3 regions of the Kocuria sp. CH-021 genome follow, and region 2 is predicted to be linked to each of the others. Evidence: riboswitches for the same ligand, from Rfam matches in the RefSeq annotation. Region 2 holds a riboswitch; each other region holds the start of a gene.
The links. Region 2 has a riboswitch for cyclic di-AMP ahead of ACPYN7_RS02225 (C40 family peptidase). Riboswitches for the same ligand answer to the same signal wherever they lie in the genome.
Positions count from the first base shown of each region.

Region 1: another riboswitch for cyclic di-AMP. It lies ahead of ACPYN7_RS11935 (C40 family peptidase); the one in region 2 lies ahead of ACPYN7_RS02225 (C40 family peptidase).
Region 3: another riboswitch for cyclic di-AMP. It lies ahead of ACPYN7_RS15150 (C40 family peptidase); the one in region 2 lies ahead of ACPYN7_RS02225 (C40 family peptidase).

Region 1 is NZ_JBNAFK010000014.1:3,012-6,515, forward strand. Features, by position in the region: gene gnd (phosphogluconate dehydrogenase (NAD(+)-dependent, decarboxylating)) at 349-1,287, shown strand; cyclic di-AMP (ydaO/yuaA leader) riboswitch at 2,171-2,339, shown strand; gene ACPYN7_RS11935 (C40 family peptidase) at 2,346-2,996, shown strand; gene ACPYN7_RS11940 (DUF305 domain-containing protein) at 3,314-3,504, shown strand, end outside.
Region 2 is NZ_JBNAFK010000002.1:206,015-209,518, forward strand. Features, by position in the region: gene ACPYN7_RS02220 (C40 family peptidase) at 1-324, opposite strand, end outside; gene ACPYN7_RS02225 (C40 family peptidase) at 590-1,273, opposite strand; cyclic di-AMP (ydaO/yuaA leader) riboswitch at 1,279-1,466, opposite strand; gene ACPYN7_RS02230 (metal-dependent transcriptional regulator) at 1,872-2,558, opposite strand; gene serC (phosphoserine transaminase) at 2,875-3,504, shown strand, end outside.
Region 3 is NZ_JBNAFK010000022.1:21,316-24,819, forward strand. Features, by position in the region: gene ACPYN7_RS15130 (methyltransferase family protein) at 1-44, opposite strand, end outside; gene ACPYN7_RS15135 (ArsR/SmtB family transcription factor) at 160-492, shown strand; gene ACPYN7_RS15140 (cation transporter) at 489-1,187, shown strand; gene ACPYN7_RS15145 (hypothetical protein) at 1,243-1,395, opposite strand; cyclic di-AMP (ydaO/yuaA leader) riboswitch at 1,783-1,936, shown strand; gene ACPYN7_RS15150 (C40 family peptidase) at 1,942-2,592, shown strand; gene ACPYN7_RS15155 (ArsR/SmtB family transcription factor) at 3,048-3,416, shown strand; gene ACPYN7_RS15160 (cation diffusion facilitator family transporter) at 3,413-3,504, shown strand, end outside.

The sequences.
Region 1 (3,504 bases), on a different contig from region 2:
TGATCAACTCCATGTCAGGGCGATGAGCGGGAATCTTCATAGAACCTTCAAGAAGGAGGTCCTGGAACCGTGGGCTCTTCCCTGGCGTGGCGGGCTGGTGAGCTTGTCGGCATGGAGCAGCGCCACGCGCGTGGACGCATCCGTGCGGCTGGGCCCGTCCGGCATCGGTTCCGCACTTCGGGTGGCTGCCCCAGCCGGGACCGTGAGAACGTGGCGGACACCCGGGGATGGAGGGGAGGAAACTGTCCCAGCTGGCCAGAAGGCTGTGTCTGTGCGGTTTTCCTCCGTGGGGTGACCCGGCCAGCTGATGTCCGTCTGAGCGGCGGAGGACCGAGAAGGGAGCACACCATGCAGGTGGGACTGGTAGGACTGGGCAAGATGGGCGGCAACATGCGGGAGCGGTTGCGCGAGGCCGGGCACACGGTGGTCGGCTACGACACCGATCCCGAGCTCTCCGATGCCGAGAGCCTCACCACCATGGTGGAGCAGATCGGCAGCCCGCCCCGGGTCGTGTGGATCATGGTGCCGGACACGGTGGTGGACACCGTGATCGACGAGCTGGCCGCCGTGCTGGGCGAGGGCGACGTGATCATCGACGGCGGCAACTCCCGGTGGGTCCACGACGCCCCCCGCGCCCGGAGACTGGCGGACCGGGGCATCGAGTACCTGGACTGCGGTGTCTCCGGCGGGGTGTGGGGGATCACCCAGGGCTACGCCCTGATGGTCGGCGGGGACGAGGAGACGGTGGCCAAGGCGCAGCCGATCTTCGACTCGCTCAAGCCCGCCGGCGAGTTCGGCTTCGTCCACGCCGGTGAGCACGGTGCGGGCCACTTCGCGAAGATGGTCCACAACGGCATCGAGTACGCGATCATGCAGGCCTACGCCGAGGGCTGGGAACTGCTCGAGGCCGCCGGTCACGTCCGCTCGGTACGGGAGACCTTCAACTCCTGGCGCGAGGGGTCGGTGATCAAGTCCTGGCTGCTGGACCTGGCGGTGAACGCGCTGAACGAGGACGAGCACCTGGACCGGCTCGCCGGCTACGCCGAGGACTCCGGCGAGGGCCGCTGGACGGTGGAGGCCGCCCTGGACCTGGCGGTCCCGGTGCCGGCCATCTCCAGCGCCCTCTTCGCCCGGTTCGTCTCCCGGCAGGACGAGGCCCCGGCGATGAGGATGATCGCGGCGATGCGCAACCAGTTCGGAGGCCACACGGTCCGCGACGTGGCCGCGGGCCCCGAGCACGTCGAGGCCGCACCCGGTGAGGAGCCGGCCCACCCCGCCGAGCAGTAGGTCCGACCGTCCCCGGCCGCCAACGGCTCGGAAGCGGCCACCCTCACCCCCCTGCAAGGCCTGCGCCATGCCGATCCGCACGGTCACCACGGTCGGCACTGCTCCCGCCCGGTGCCGGCCTTGTCGAGGAACGCCTGCGGGGCGAGGGGATCGCGGATCAACCGCCCGTGACCACGATCGAGGCAGCGGTGACGGCACCGCCCGGCGTCCACAATCGGCCCCGGAATACTGATCGGCCCAGCTACGTGGCAGCCGGCAGCCCAGTGGCTCCGCCGCTGACCATCCTGGCCTCACCCACGACAGCGAAGGACCCGCTTAATTACTTCCCTCGCACCGGGCCATTGATCTACCGGTCCGATACATGGACCCGGATGAATTTGAAGATCTCGTGAAGAAAGCAGCTCTTCTCACCTGTTCGACACCCTTGGATATGAAGATTTCATGAAGAAAACAGCTCACTCCCCCAAGCCATGCTGGGCGGTTCCGTAAAAAAATCCGAGAACACCCTTGAGGGACGCTGAAGCTCCCCCGGGGGTTCACCTTCCCCCGCACCGGGCGCAGGCCGGAGAATTCCACGGGTAGTGAGGGGCAGCGAATCCGAGCTCCCACCGCGCTCATCGGCGCGATACCGCAGGTCAGAGCCTCCCCGGGCGGCCCCGATGAGTGGTGGCACCGGGAGAAAACACAGCTGGCGGCGCCACCCCGCCGGAACGAATATGCCCCAGGCGTGGTGGGCTACCGGCCGGTTTCCCGGCGACCGCGCGAGGCCGGTGCAAGCCTTTTCCCGGCACCACAAGGAATGTGACCTTTTCGTTATCTACGCGCTAGTGTCCTCTGCGTGCCGTTGGCTGATCTCATCGGCTTCCCCGGGTGCTTCGCCGAATTCTGCCGGCAGCCGGGGTCCCCATCACAGAAATGACTTGGCAGAAGCGGGGGAACCATACCCGGTCCGCACCCGGACCTTGGGGTGAAGCCGCCGGAGCTGCAGGCTCGGCGGCCGGGTGCCTCCCACCCGAACCCGACAGCTCACCTCGTAGGCAAAAGGAGGACCCTCATTCATGGCTTTCTTCACGCGTAGCTCTGCCCGCCACCGCGCCCAGACCCCCTCGCACCTGGTGCGCACCACGACCCTGGCCGCCGCTGTCGGCGCGGCGGTGATCGGCTCCGTCGCCCCGGCTCAGGCCTATGCCGAAGCCCCCGCCATGTCCGGCGCCGCTTACTCGGCCCCCGCGACCTCCCCGGCTCCGGCCGTTTCCCAGGCTCCCGTCACTGTGCAGGCGGCGAGCCTGCCGGCCGCTCCGGCCGCTGGGGCGGCCACCTCGAGTCTGTCCCCCCAGTCCTCGGACATTTCCGAGATCTCCGCCACCTCCGCTGCGGCCGGCGGCATTGTCGGCACCGCGATGCAGGGTGTGGGCACCGGCTACGTCTGGGGCGGCACGGACTTCGGCGCCTGGGACTGCTCCGGGTTCACCCAGTGGGTCTACGCCCAGCAGGGCATCGACATCCCCCGCACCAGCCAGCAGCAGTGGGCGGCCGGCACCCCGACCACCGACCCGCAGCCTGGCGACCTCGTCGTCCAGAACGGCGGGGCCCACATCGGGATCTACCTCGGTGGCGGCAAGATGATCTCCGCACTGAACCCCACCCAGGGCACCTTCGTGCACAGCGTGAGTGCCATGCCGACGGTCGGCTACGTCACTTTCCGCTGAGCCAACACGCCGCCCGCCACGAATGCCGCTCGTGGCGGGCGGCGGGTGTGCACCCACCTGACCAGCATCCGGGACCGGCCGGCCAGAACCGAAGATGCCTGCACCCGGCCACCGCCGGGGAACACCCCGATTCGGCCCCCTGATGGGCCCGCTCTTGAAGGTTCGGTGAAGATCTACCGCCCAGCCCTCCCAACCCGGAGAAGCCAGCTGCGGCGGGGCTACCGTGGACGGATCGGCCCGCCTCGACCCGAGGCTGACCAGAGCAAACACCACGATGTGCAGGCCCGGCACGGGCTCTTGCGAAAGAGAGGTTCGTCATGACGTCGACGATCAAGCACCTGGCCGCCGGGACGGCCCTGGCGCTGGCCCTCAGCGGTGCCGGGGCGACCGCGGCGGTCGCGTCCCCGACGCACAACCCCGCCTCCGCGCAGATGAGCGATGAGCGGAACATGAACCACGACCGCCATTTCGCCGTGATGATGGTCCCCCACCACCAGGGTGCGATCGA
Region 2 (3,504 bases):
GACGACCGGGGTCTGCACCTTCCGCTCGGCCTTCTTCTCCGCCTTCTTCTCAGCCTTCTTCGCGGCCGGCTTCTCCGACGCCGGCTTCTCGGCCTTCGTCACGTGGGCGACGGGCTCGAGGGACACGGCGGGGGCCGCGGCGGGGGTGGCGGCGGCCACGGCGGACAGCGGGGCGTCGGCGGAGGCGTCCTGGGCCGGAGCGGCCTGCACGGACACGGTGGTGGCGAGGGCCAGGCCGGAGAAGGCCGCGACGGCGGCCACGGTGCGGGCCTTGCCGGTCAGGAGCGAGCCGATGCCGTTGGAGGAGGTCAGGTCACGGGTCATGAGGAGTTCAGACGACTTTCTGGCGGGGCCGAGCCGGCCTGCCGGAGGGCACGGGGACAGCACGGATCGCCCCGGGGGATGCTGGGGTGGTCCGGTGTCCGGCAGGACGGTGTTCCGGGATCGGGAACGACGGCCGGGCGAGCGGAGGGGAGGAGTCGCTGTCCGGGCGGACAGCAGGAAGCACGGAGAGCCGGGAGAGCGGCTCTCCGTGCCTGGGGGGATCGGGTGCCGCCCGCACCCGAGGGGTGCGGGCGGCCGGGACCGATCAGAAGGTGTAGTAGCCGTCCAGCTGCATGGCGTTGACGGAGTGGACCTGGGTGCCCTGGGTCGGGTTGAGGGCGGAGATCATCTTGCCGCCGCCGATGTAGACGCCCACGTGCGCGCCGCCGTTCTGGGAGACGAGGTCGCCGGGCTGCGGGTTGGCGGTGGGGGTGCCCGCCGCGAACTGGGACCAGGTGGTGCGGGGCAGGTCGATGCCGTTCTGGGCGAAGACCCACTGGGTGAAGCCGGAGCAGTCCCAGGCGCCGTAGGCGGTGCCGCCGTAGACGTAGCCGGCGCCCTGCGCGGACATCGCGGTGCCCACGATGCCGCCGGCGGCCGGGGAGATGGCCGTGGTGGCGGTGGACTGGGGGGTCACGCTCGCGGTGGCGGCGGCCGGCTGGGGCGCCGGGGCCGGGGCCTCGTAGGCCGGGGCGGCGGGCTGGGCCGCGGGCTGCGCGGCGACCGGAGCCTCATAGGTGTACGAGGTGTAGCCGGCCAGCGAGGCGGACGCCGGGGCCGGGGCCGAGTAGGCCGCGCCGGACTCGACGGGGGCCTGGGCGTAGGCCTGGGCCGGGGCGATGGAGCCGATCATCGCGGCGCCGGCGGCGGCGGCGATGGTGGTGTTGCGCACGGCGTGCGAGGTGCTCTCGGCGCGGTGGCGGGCAGAGTTCTGCTGGAAAAGCGACATGGTTGAGTTCCTCCCTTTGCCTACGAGGTGAGCTGTCGGATTCGGGTGGGAGACACCCGGCCGCAGAACGCACGCGCTCTGACGACTTAACCCCAAGGACCCGGATCACCGGGACCGAAAATGGTTCCCCCGCTTCTGCCAAGCAGTTTCTGTGTAGAGGCCACGGGCACCGGCAGAATTCGGCGATGTGCTTCGTGGGCGCCGATCCGACCAGTGATCAGCACGCGTTGAACAGTACATGACAGATTACGGAAGTGTCACGTTTTGATCACGACCGATCACGAAGAGGCAACGAGCACCATATCAATCCCGCGGAATTGAGTCTTCACAGAAGAAGAATTTGCCCCTGCGACGCCCTGTGCAGTGCCCTTCGGAGCCCGCAAAAACCGCGTCCCACCAGGGCCGGTGCGCTCCGGGAGCCTGTCGGGGAGCGGACTGGCGGAAAGTAGCTTGTGAACGTCCACACATCCGGGACGGGACCGCTCCCCGGAGCGCTCCGGGGCACCGGGGACGACGCCGCACTGCCTCCGGAGGCACCGCGGGAGATGTCCCCCGCCGCCCGCGGCGAGGCACATCTCCCGCCGCCCGCGGCGGGGCGTCAGGAGGCGAGGACGCGGATGGCCGCGGCGGTCCGCAGGTCGACCTCCGCGGACCGTCCCGTGGCCGGCACCTCGATGCGCACGAGCTGACCGTCCACCCGTGCCCTGACCTCGGCCCCGGTGAGCACGCCCACGTCGCTCAGCACGCCCAGCAGGTCGGCGTCCGCCTGGACCACCTCCGGCAGCAGCGCGATGGTGTGCGGGCCGTCCGGGACGTGGCGGGCGGCGTCGAGCAGGGAGGGGTGCGCCGCGGCGGGGCTGTCCTCCACCCCGAGGGCGGCGAGGCCGGGGATCGGCGTGCCGTACGGCGAGTGCCGGGGGCTGTGCAGGAGGTCCACGAGCCGCCGCTCGACCTGCTCGCTCATGACGTGCTCCCACCGGCACGCCTCGTCGTGGACCTGTGCCAGGTCCAGGCCGATGACGTCGGCGAGCAGGCGCTCGGCGAGCCGGTGCTTCCGCATGACCTGCACGGCCCGCTCCCGGCCGGCCTCGGTGAGCAGCAGCGACCGGTCCGGGCCCACCGTCAGCAGCCCGTCCCGCTCCATCCTGGACACCGTCTGCGAGACCGTGGGCCCGGAGTGGTCGAGACGCTCCACGATGCGGGCCCGCATCGGTGTGATCCCCTCCTCCTCGAGCTCGAGCACGGTCCGCAGGTACATCTCCGTGGTGTCGATCAGGTCGCTCATGCCTCAGTCATCCTTCGTCCGGCCGTCCGGCCCCGGGGATCCTGCCCGGTCCGGTCTTCCTGCACGAGCTTAGTGCGAGAGCCCCGCTGTGGTCCGGACGGAGAGCGGCACCCGCGGAGCCCGGGGCCCGATGAGCCCGGCCGCCCACTGCACCCGCGCAGCCCGGCGTCCACCGCACCCCGCACCCGGCACCCGCGGAGCCCGGCGTCCGCGGGTGGGGCAGAATGGGCCGAGGCGCGCACGGCGCGAGCATCCCGTCCCGGCGGCCGCGCCCACCGCCCGTCACCCGCCGCACGTCATCCCGAGGGAGCGCCCGTTGCCCGCACACGTCACCATCCCCCAGCATCTGCTGCCCGCCGACGGCCGGTTCGGCGCCGGCCCCTCGAAGATCCGCCCGGCCCAGGTCGAGGCCGTGTCCCGCGCCGGGACCGCCCTGCTCGGGACGTCCCACCGTCAGGCGCCGGTGCAGGAGCTCGTGGGCTCGGTGCGCGAGGGCCTCGCGCAGTTCCTCGGGCTCCCCGAGGGCTACGAGGTGCTGCTGGGCCTGGGCGGGGCAACCGCCTTCTGGGACGCCGCCGCCTTCGGGCTCGTGCAGCGCAGGGCCCAGCACCTGGTGTTCGGCGAGTTCGGGGCGAAGTTCGCCCAGGCCACCGACGGCGCCCCGTTCCTGGAGGCCTCCTCGATCGTGGAGTCGGCCCCCGGAGCACGCCCGGAGGCCCGTGCGGAGGAGGGCGTGGACGTCTACGCCTGGCCCCAGAACGAGACCTCCACCGGGGTCGCCGCACCCGTGGTGCGGCCCGCCGGCACCGGGGACGAGGCGCTCGTGCTGGTCGACGCCACCTCGGCGGCCGGCGGGATGGCCGCGGACCTGGCCGCGGCGGACGTCTACTACTTCTCTCCCCAGAAGAACTTCGGCTCCGACGGCGGGCTGTGGCTCGGCGCGTTC
Region 3 (3,504 bases), on a different contig from region 2:
AGGTACAGGCCCAGCGCCAGAGCCGGGGCCACTTCCGACATCATCACGGTCCTCCTCGATCCGGCAAACGCAGCACGCCCCGGGTGACCCGCTGGTGCGCCCGAGGAGTGCCAGCAGGCCACCCCTCAACAGTACACAGAAACCTGTACCGTAGGGGGGATGACCGCGGTGACCCCCACCCATACTTCGGCCCTGTCCCGGTTGGGCCATGCTCTCTCGGACGGGACCCGGACCCGGATCCTGCTGTCCCTCCGAGACGCCCCGGCCCGGCCCTCGGAACTGGCTCAGGCCCTGGGGGTGTCCAAGCAGGTGATCTCCAACCAGCTGGGGTGCCTGCGCGGGTGCGGGCTGGTGACCTCCACCGCCGAGGGGCGCAGCACCTGGTACTCCCTGGCCGATCCCCGCCTCGGGGCCGCCCTGGGGGACCTGCTGGAGCTGGTGGTCACCGTGGACCCGACCTGCTGCTCCCCGGAAGGATGCACCTGCACATGACCTCCCTGACCCTGGACCCCAAGCCCATCGCCGATGCACGCCGGGCGGTGCTGCATCGCAGGGTGCGCTGGATCGTGGCCGGCACCATCACCTACAACGTGCTCGAGGCGGTCATCGCCCTGACCGCCGGCACCATCGCCTCCTCCTCGGCGCTGATCGGCTTCGGCCTGGACTCGATCGTGGAGGTCCTCTCCGCGGCGGCGGTGGCGTGGCAGTTCGCCGCCCCGGACCCGCACCGACGGGAAAAGGTGGCGATGCGGGTGATCGCGTTCTCCTTCTTCGGCCTGGCTGCCTTCGTCACCGTCGATGCGATCCGCGCCCTGCTCGGGGCCGCCGAGCCGGAACACTCCCCGGTCGGGATCGCCCTGGCCGCGGTGAGCCTGCTCATCATGCCGTTCCTGTCCTGGTTCGAACGCCGCACCGGCCGGGAGCTGGGCTCTGCTTCTGCGGTGGCCGATTCCAAGCAGACCCTGCTGTGCACCTACCTCTCCGCCGTGCTGCTGGTAGGCCTGGTGCTCAACAGCACCCTGGGCTGGTCCTGGGCCGACCCGCTGGCTGCGCTGGTGATCGCCGCCGTGGCGGTCAAGGAGGGGCTGGAGGCCTGGCGCGGAGACGCCTGCTGCACTCCCGTTGCGGTCCTCACCGCCGAGGACGGTGCACACTGCGGTGGATGCGGTCCCAACTGCGCCCACTGAGCACGGTCGGCACGCGTCGGCGCCCCGAGACGAGGACGCCGGGGCGCACGGCTTCTCAGGAACCGAGGTAGACGGAGATCGCGGCGAACAGCGCAACTCCGCCGGTGAGCAGGATCGGTCCCGGCACGCTGGTGTCGCCTTCGTGGGCTTGGTCGGGCATCTCCTCGACCACAACGCTGGCTAACGTTCCGCCAGTCAGTGCGAGCATGGACAGAGCCCAAATTTCCGGGGCTTGATGCAGCGCGAAATATCCCAGGATGGCCGCGGGCTTCGCTCTCGATCCACCCGCCGCGCCTTTTGAAGTGGCTCCTGTCCCCACCGCTGTGTGGGCGACGACTCCCCGCGCAGCGCCCACGCACCAACAAGCCACCTCACTCAAAGCGCAGAGCGCCCCGCCTTTCTCGGGAAATTAACAGGAAAAAGCCGACAACAATTCAGGTCTTCATCAAGCCTTGACCACTTCTTTACGATCTCTATACATTCCCGAATCGGATTGTGATTGTTTCGTAATCTCCTTGTACTCTTCAGTGCGTGCCGACCACTGATCCTGTCGGCGCCCTCGTGGCACATCGCCGAGTTCTGCCGGTGCCCGGGGTTCCTGAAGAGAAATCGCTTGGCAGAAGCGGGGGAACCATTACCGGTCCCGGTGTACCGGGGCCTTGGGGTTAAGTCTCAGAGCGCGTGCGTTCTGCGACCGGGTGTCTCCCACCCGCATCCGACAGCTCACCTCGTAGGCAAAGGGAGGAATCCACCCATGTCGCTTTTCAAGCAGCACACTGCCCGTCACCGCGCCCAGACCTCCTCGCGCGCCGTGCGTACCACCACCGTCGTCGCCGCCGCCGGCGCCGCACTGGTGGGCTCCATCGCTCCGGCCCAGGCCTACGCCGAGATCCCCGCCGCCTCCGGGTCCTCCTATGCGGCTCCGGCATCGGCGACGGCCAACCTGGCCTCCTACACCACCCCGGCCCCGGTCGCCGCGCAGCCCGCCGCTCCGACCCCGGCCCCGCAGCAGAGCGCCGCCACCTCGAGCGTGAGCCCGCAGTCCACCGCCATCACCGAGATCGCCCCGGCCGCCGGCGGCATCGTGGGCACGGCCATGCAGGGCGTGGGCACCGGCTACGTCTGGGGCGGGACCTCCTTCGGGGCCTGGGACTGCTCCGGATTCACCGGCTGGGTCTACGCCCAGAACGGCATCGACATCCCCCGCACCAGCTTCCAGCAGATCGCCGCCGCCACCCCGACGTCCAACCCGCAGCCTGGTGACCTGGTGTCCCAGAACGGCGGCAACCACATCGGCATCTACATCGGTGGCGGCAAGATGGTCTCGGCGCTGAACCCGACCCAGGGCACCTTCGTCCACTCCGTCAACGCCATGCCCGTCGACGGGTACTACACCTACCGGTGAGTCTCGCCGATGTGGTGAAGGCCGGCCGGTGGGCTCATCCGTCAGGTGCGGAGTGCCCCGCCAGGATCATCGTCGATGGACCGCATGGGTGCACTCGGATGGACCGCATGGGTGCACTCCGCAGCTGTAGCCGCAGACTCGAACGATTGCCACGATCCTGTCGATGTGCACACGCCAGCGAATCGGCACACGGGGAGCAGTCCTGCGGAGAGGATCGGAGAGTGCTCATGGCCTTGCCCTGTCTTCCGCTGGACGCGGGCAGTGCTTATCCTGCTCCGCCTCGGCATTGGAGCGAGAGCCCTTAGGGTGCAGCGATGGCTCGGGGGACGGGGATGCCGCAGTGGCGGACGGCACCCCCGTCCGCCCTCACCGTATGAATACGAGCTGGACATTGCCCGATCATCAAGGGAAGCCCCTCATCTCCTTTGATACAGATTCTGCTGTACGGTTATTGGATGAGGATCTTGTCCCCGGTCGCGGTGATGTCCCGTTTCGGCAAAGCACTGGCCGATCCCACCCGGGCCGCGGTGCTGCTGCAGCTGCAGCAGGGCCCAGCGGTGCCCTCGGAACTGGCGGCCCGGATCGGGGTGAGCCGGCAGATCCTGTCCAACCACCTGGCCTGTCTGCGCGACTGCGGGTTGGTCGTGGGCGTGCCGGTGGGGCGCAACGTGCGCTATGAACTCTCGGACCCCAAGCTGGCCCACGCGTTGGAGGACCTGCTGGGCACTATCCTCACCGTCGAACCGGTGTGCCGGTGCGGGACACCCGAGTGCGCCGCCGAGGCCCTCGCCGATGACGCCACCACCCAGGAGATTCCGGTATGAGCGGCGAGCACGATCATTCCCACGCCGGCGCCGGGCGGAGGGGGAAACTGGCAGTGGTGTTCGCCATCACCGCCACGATTATGGTCGC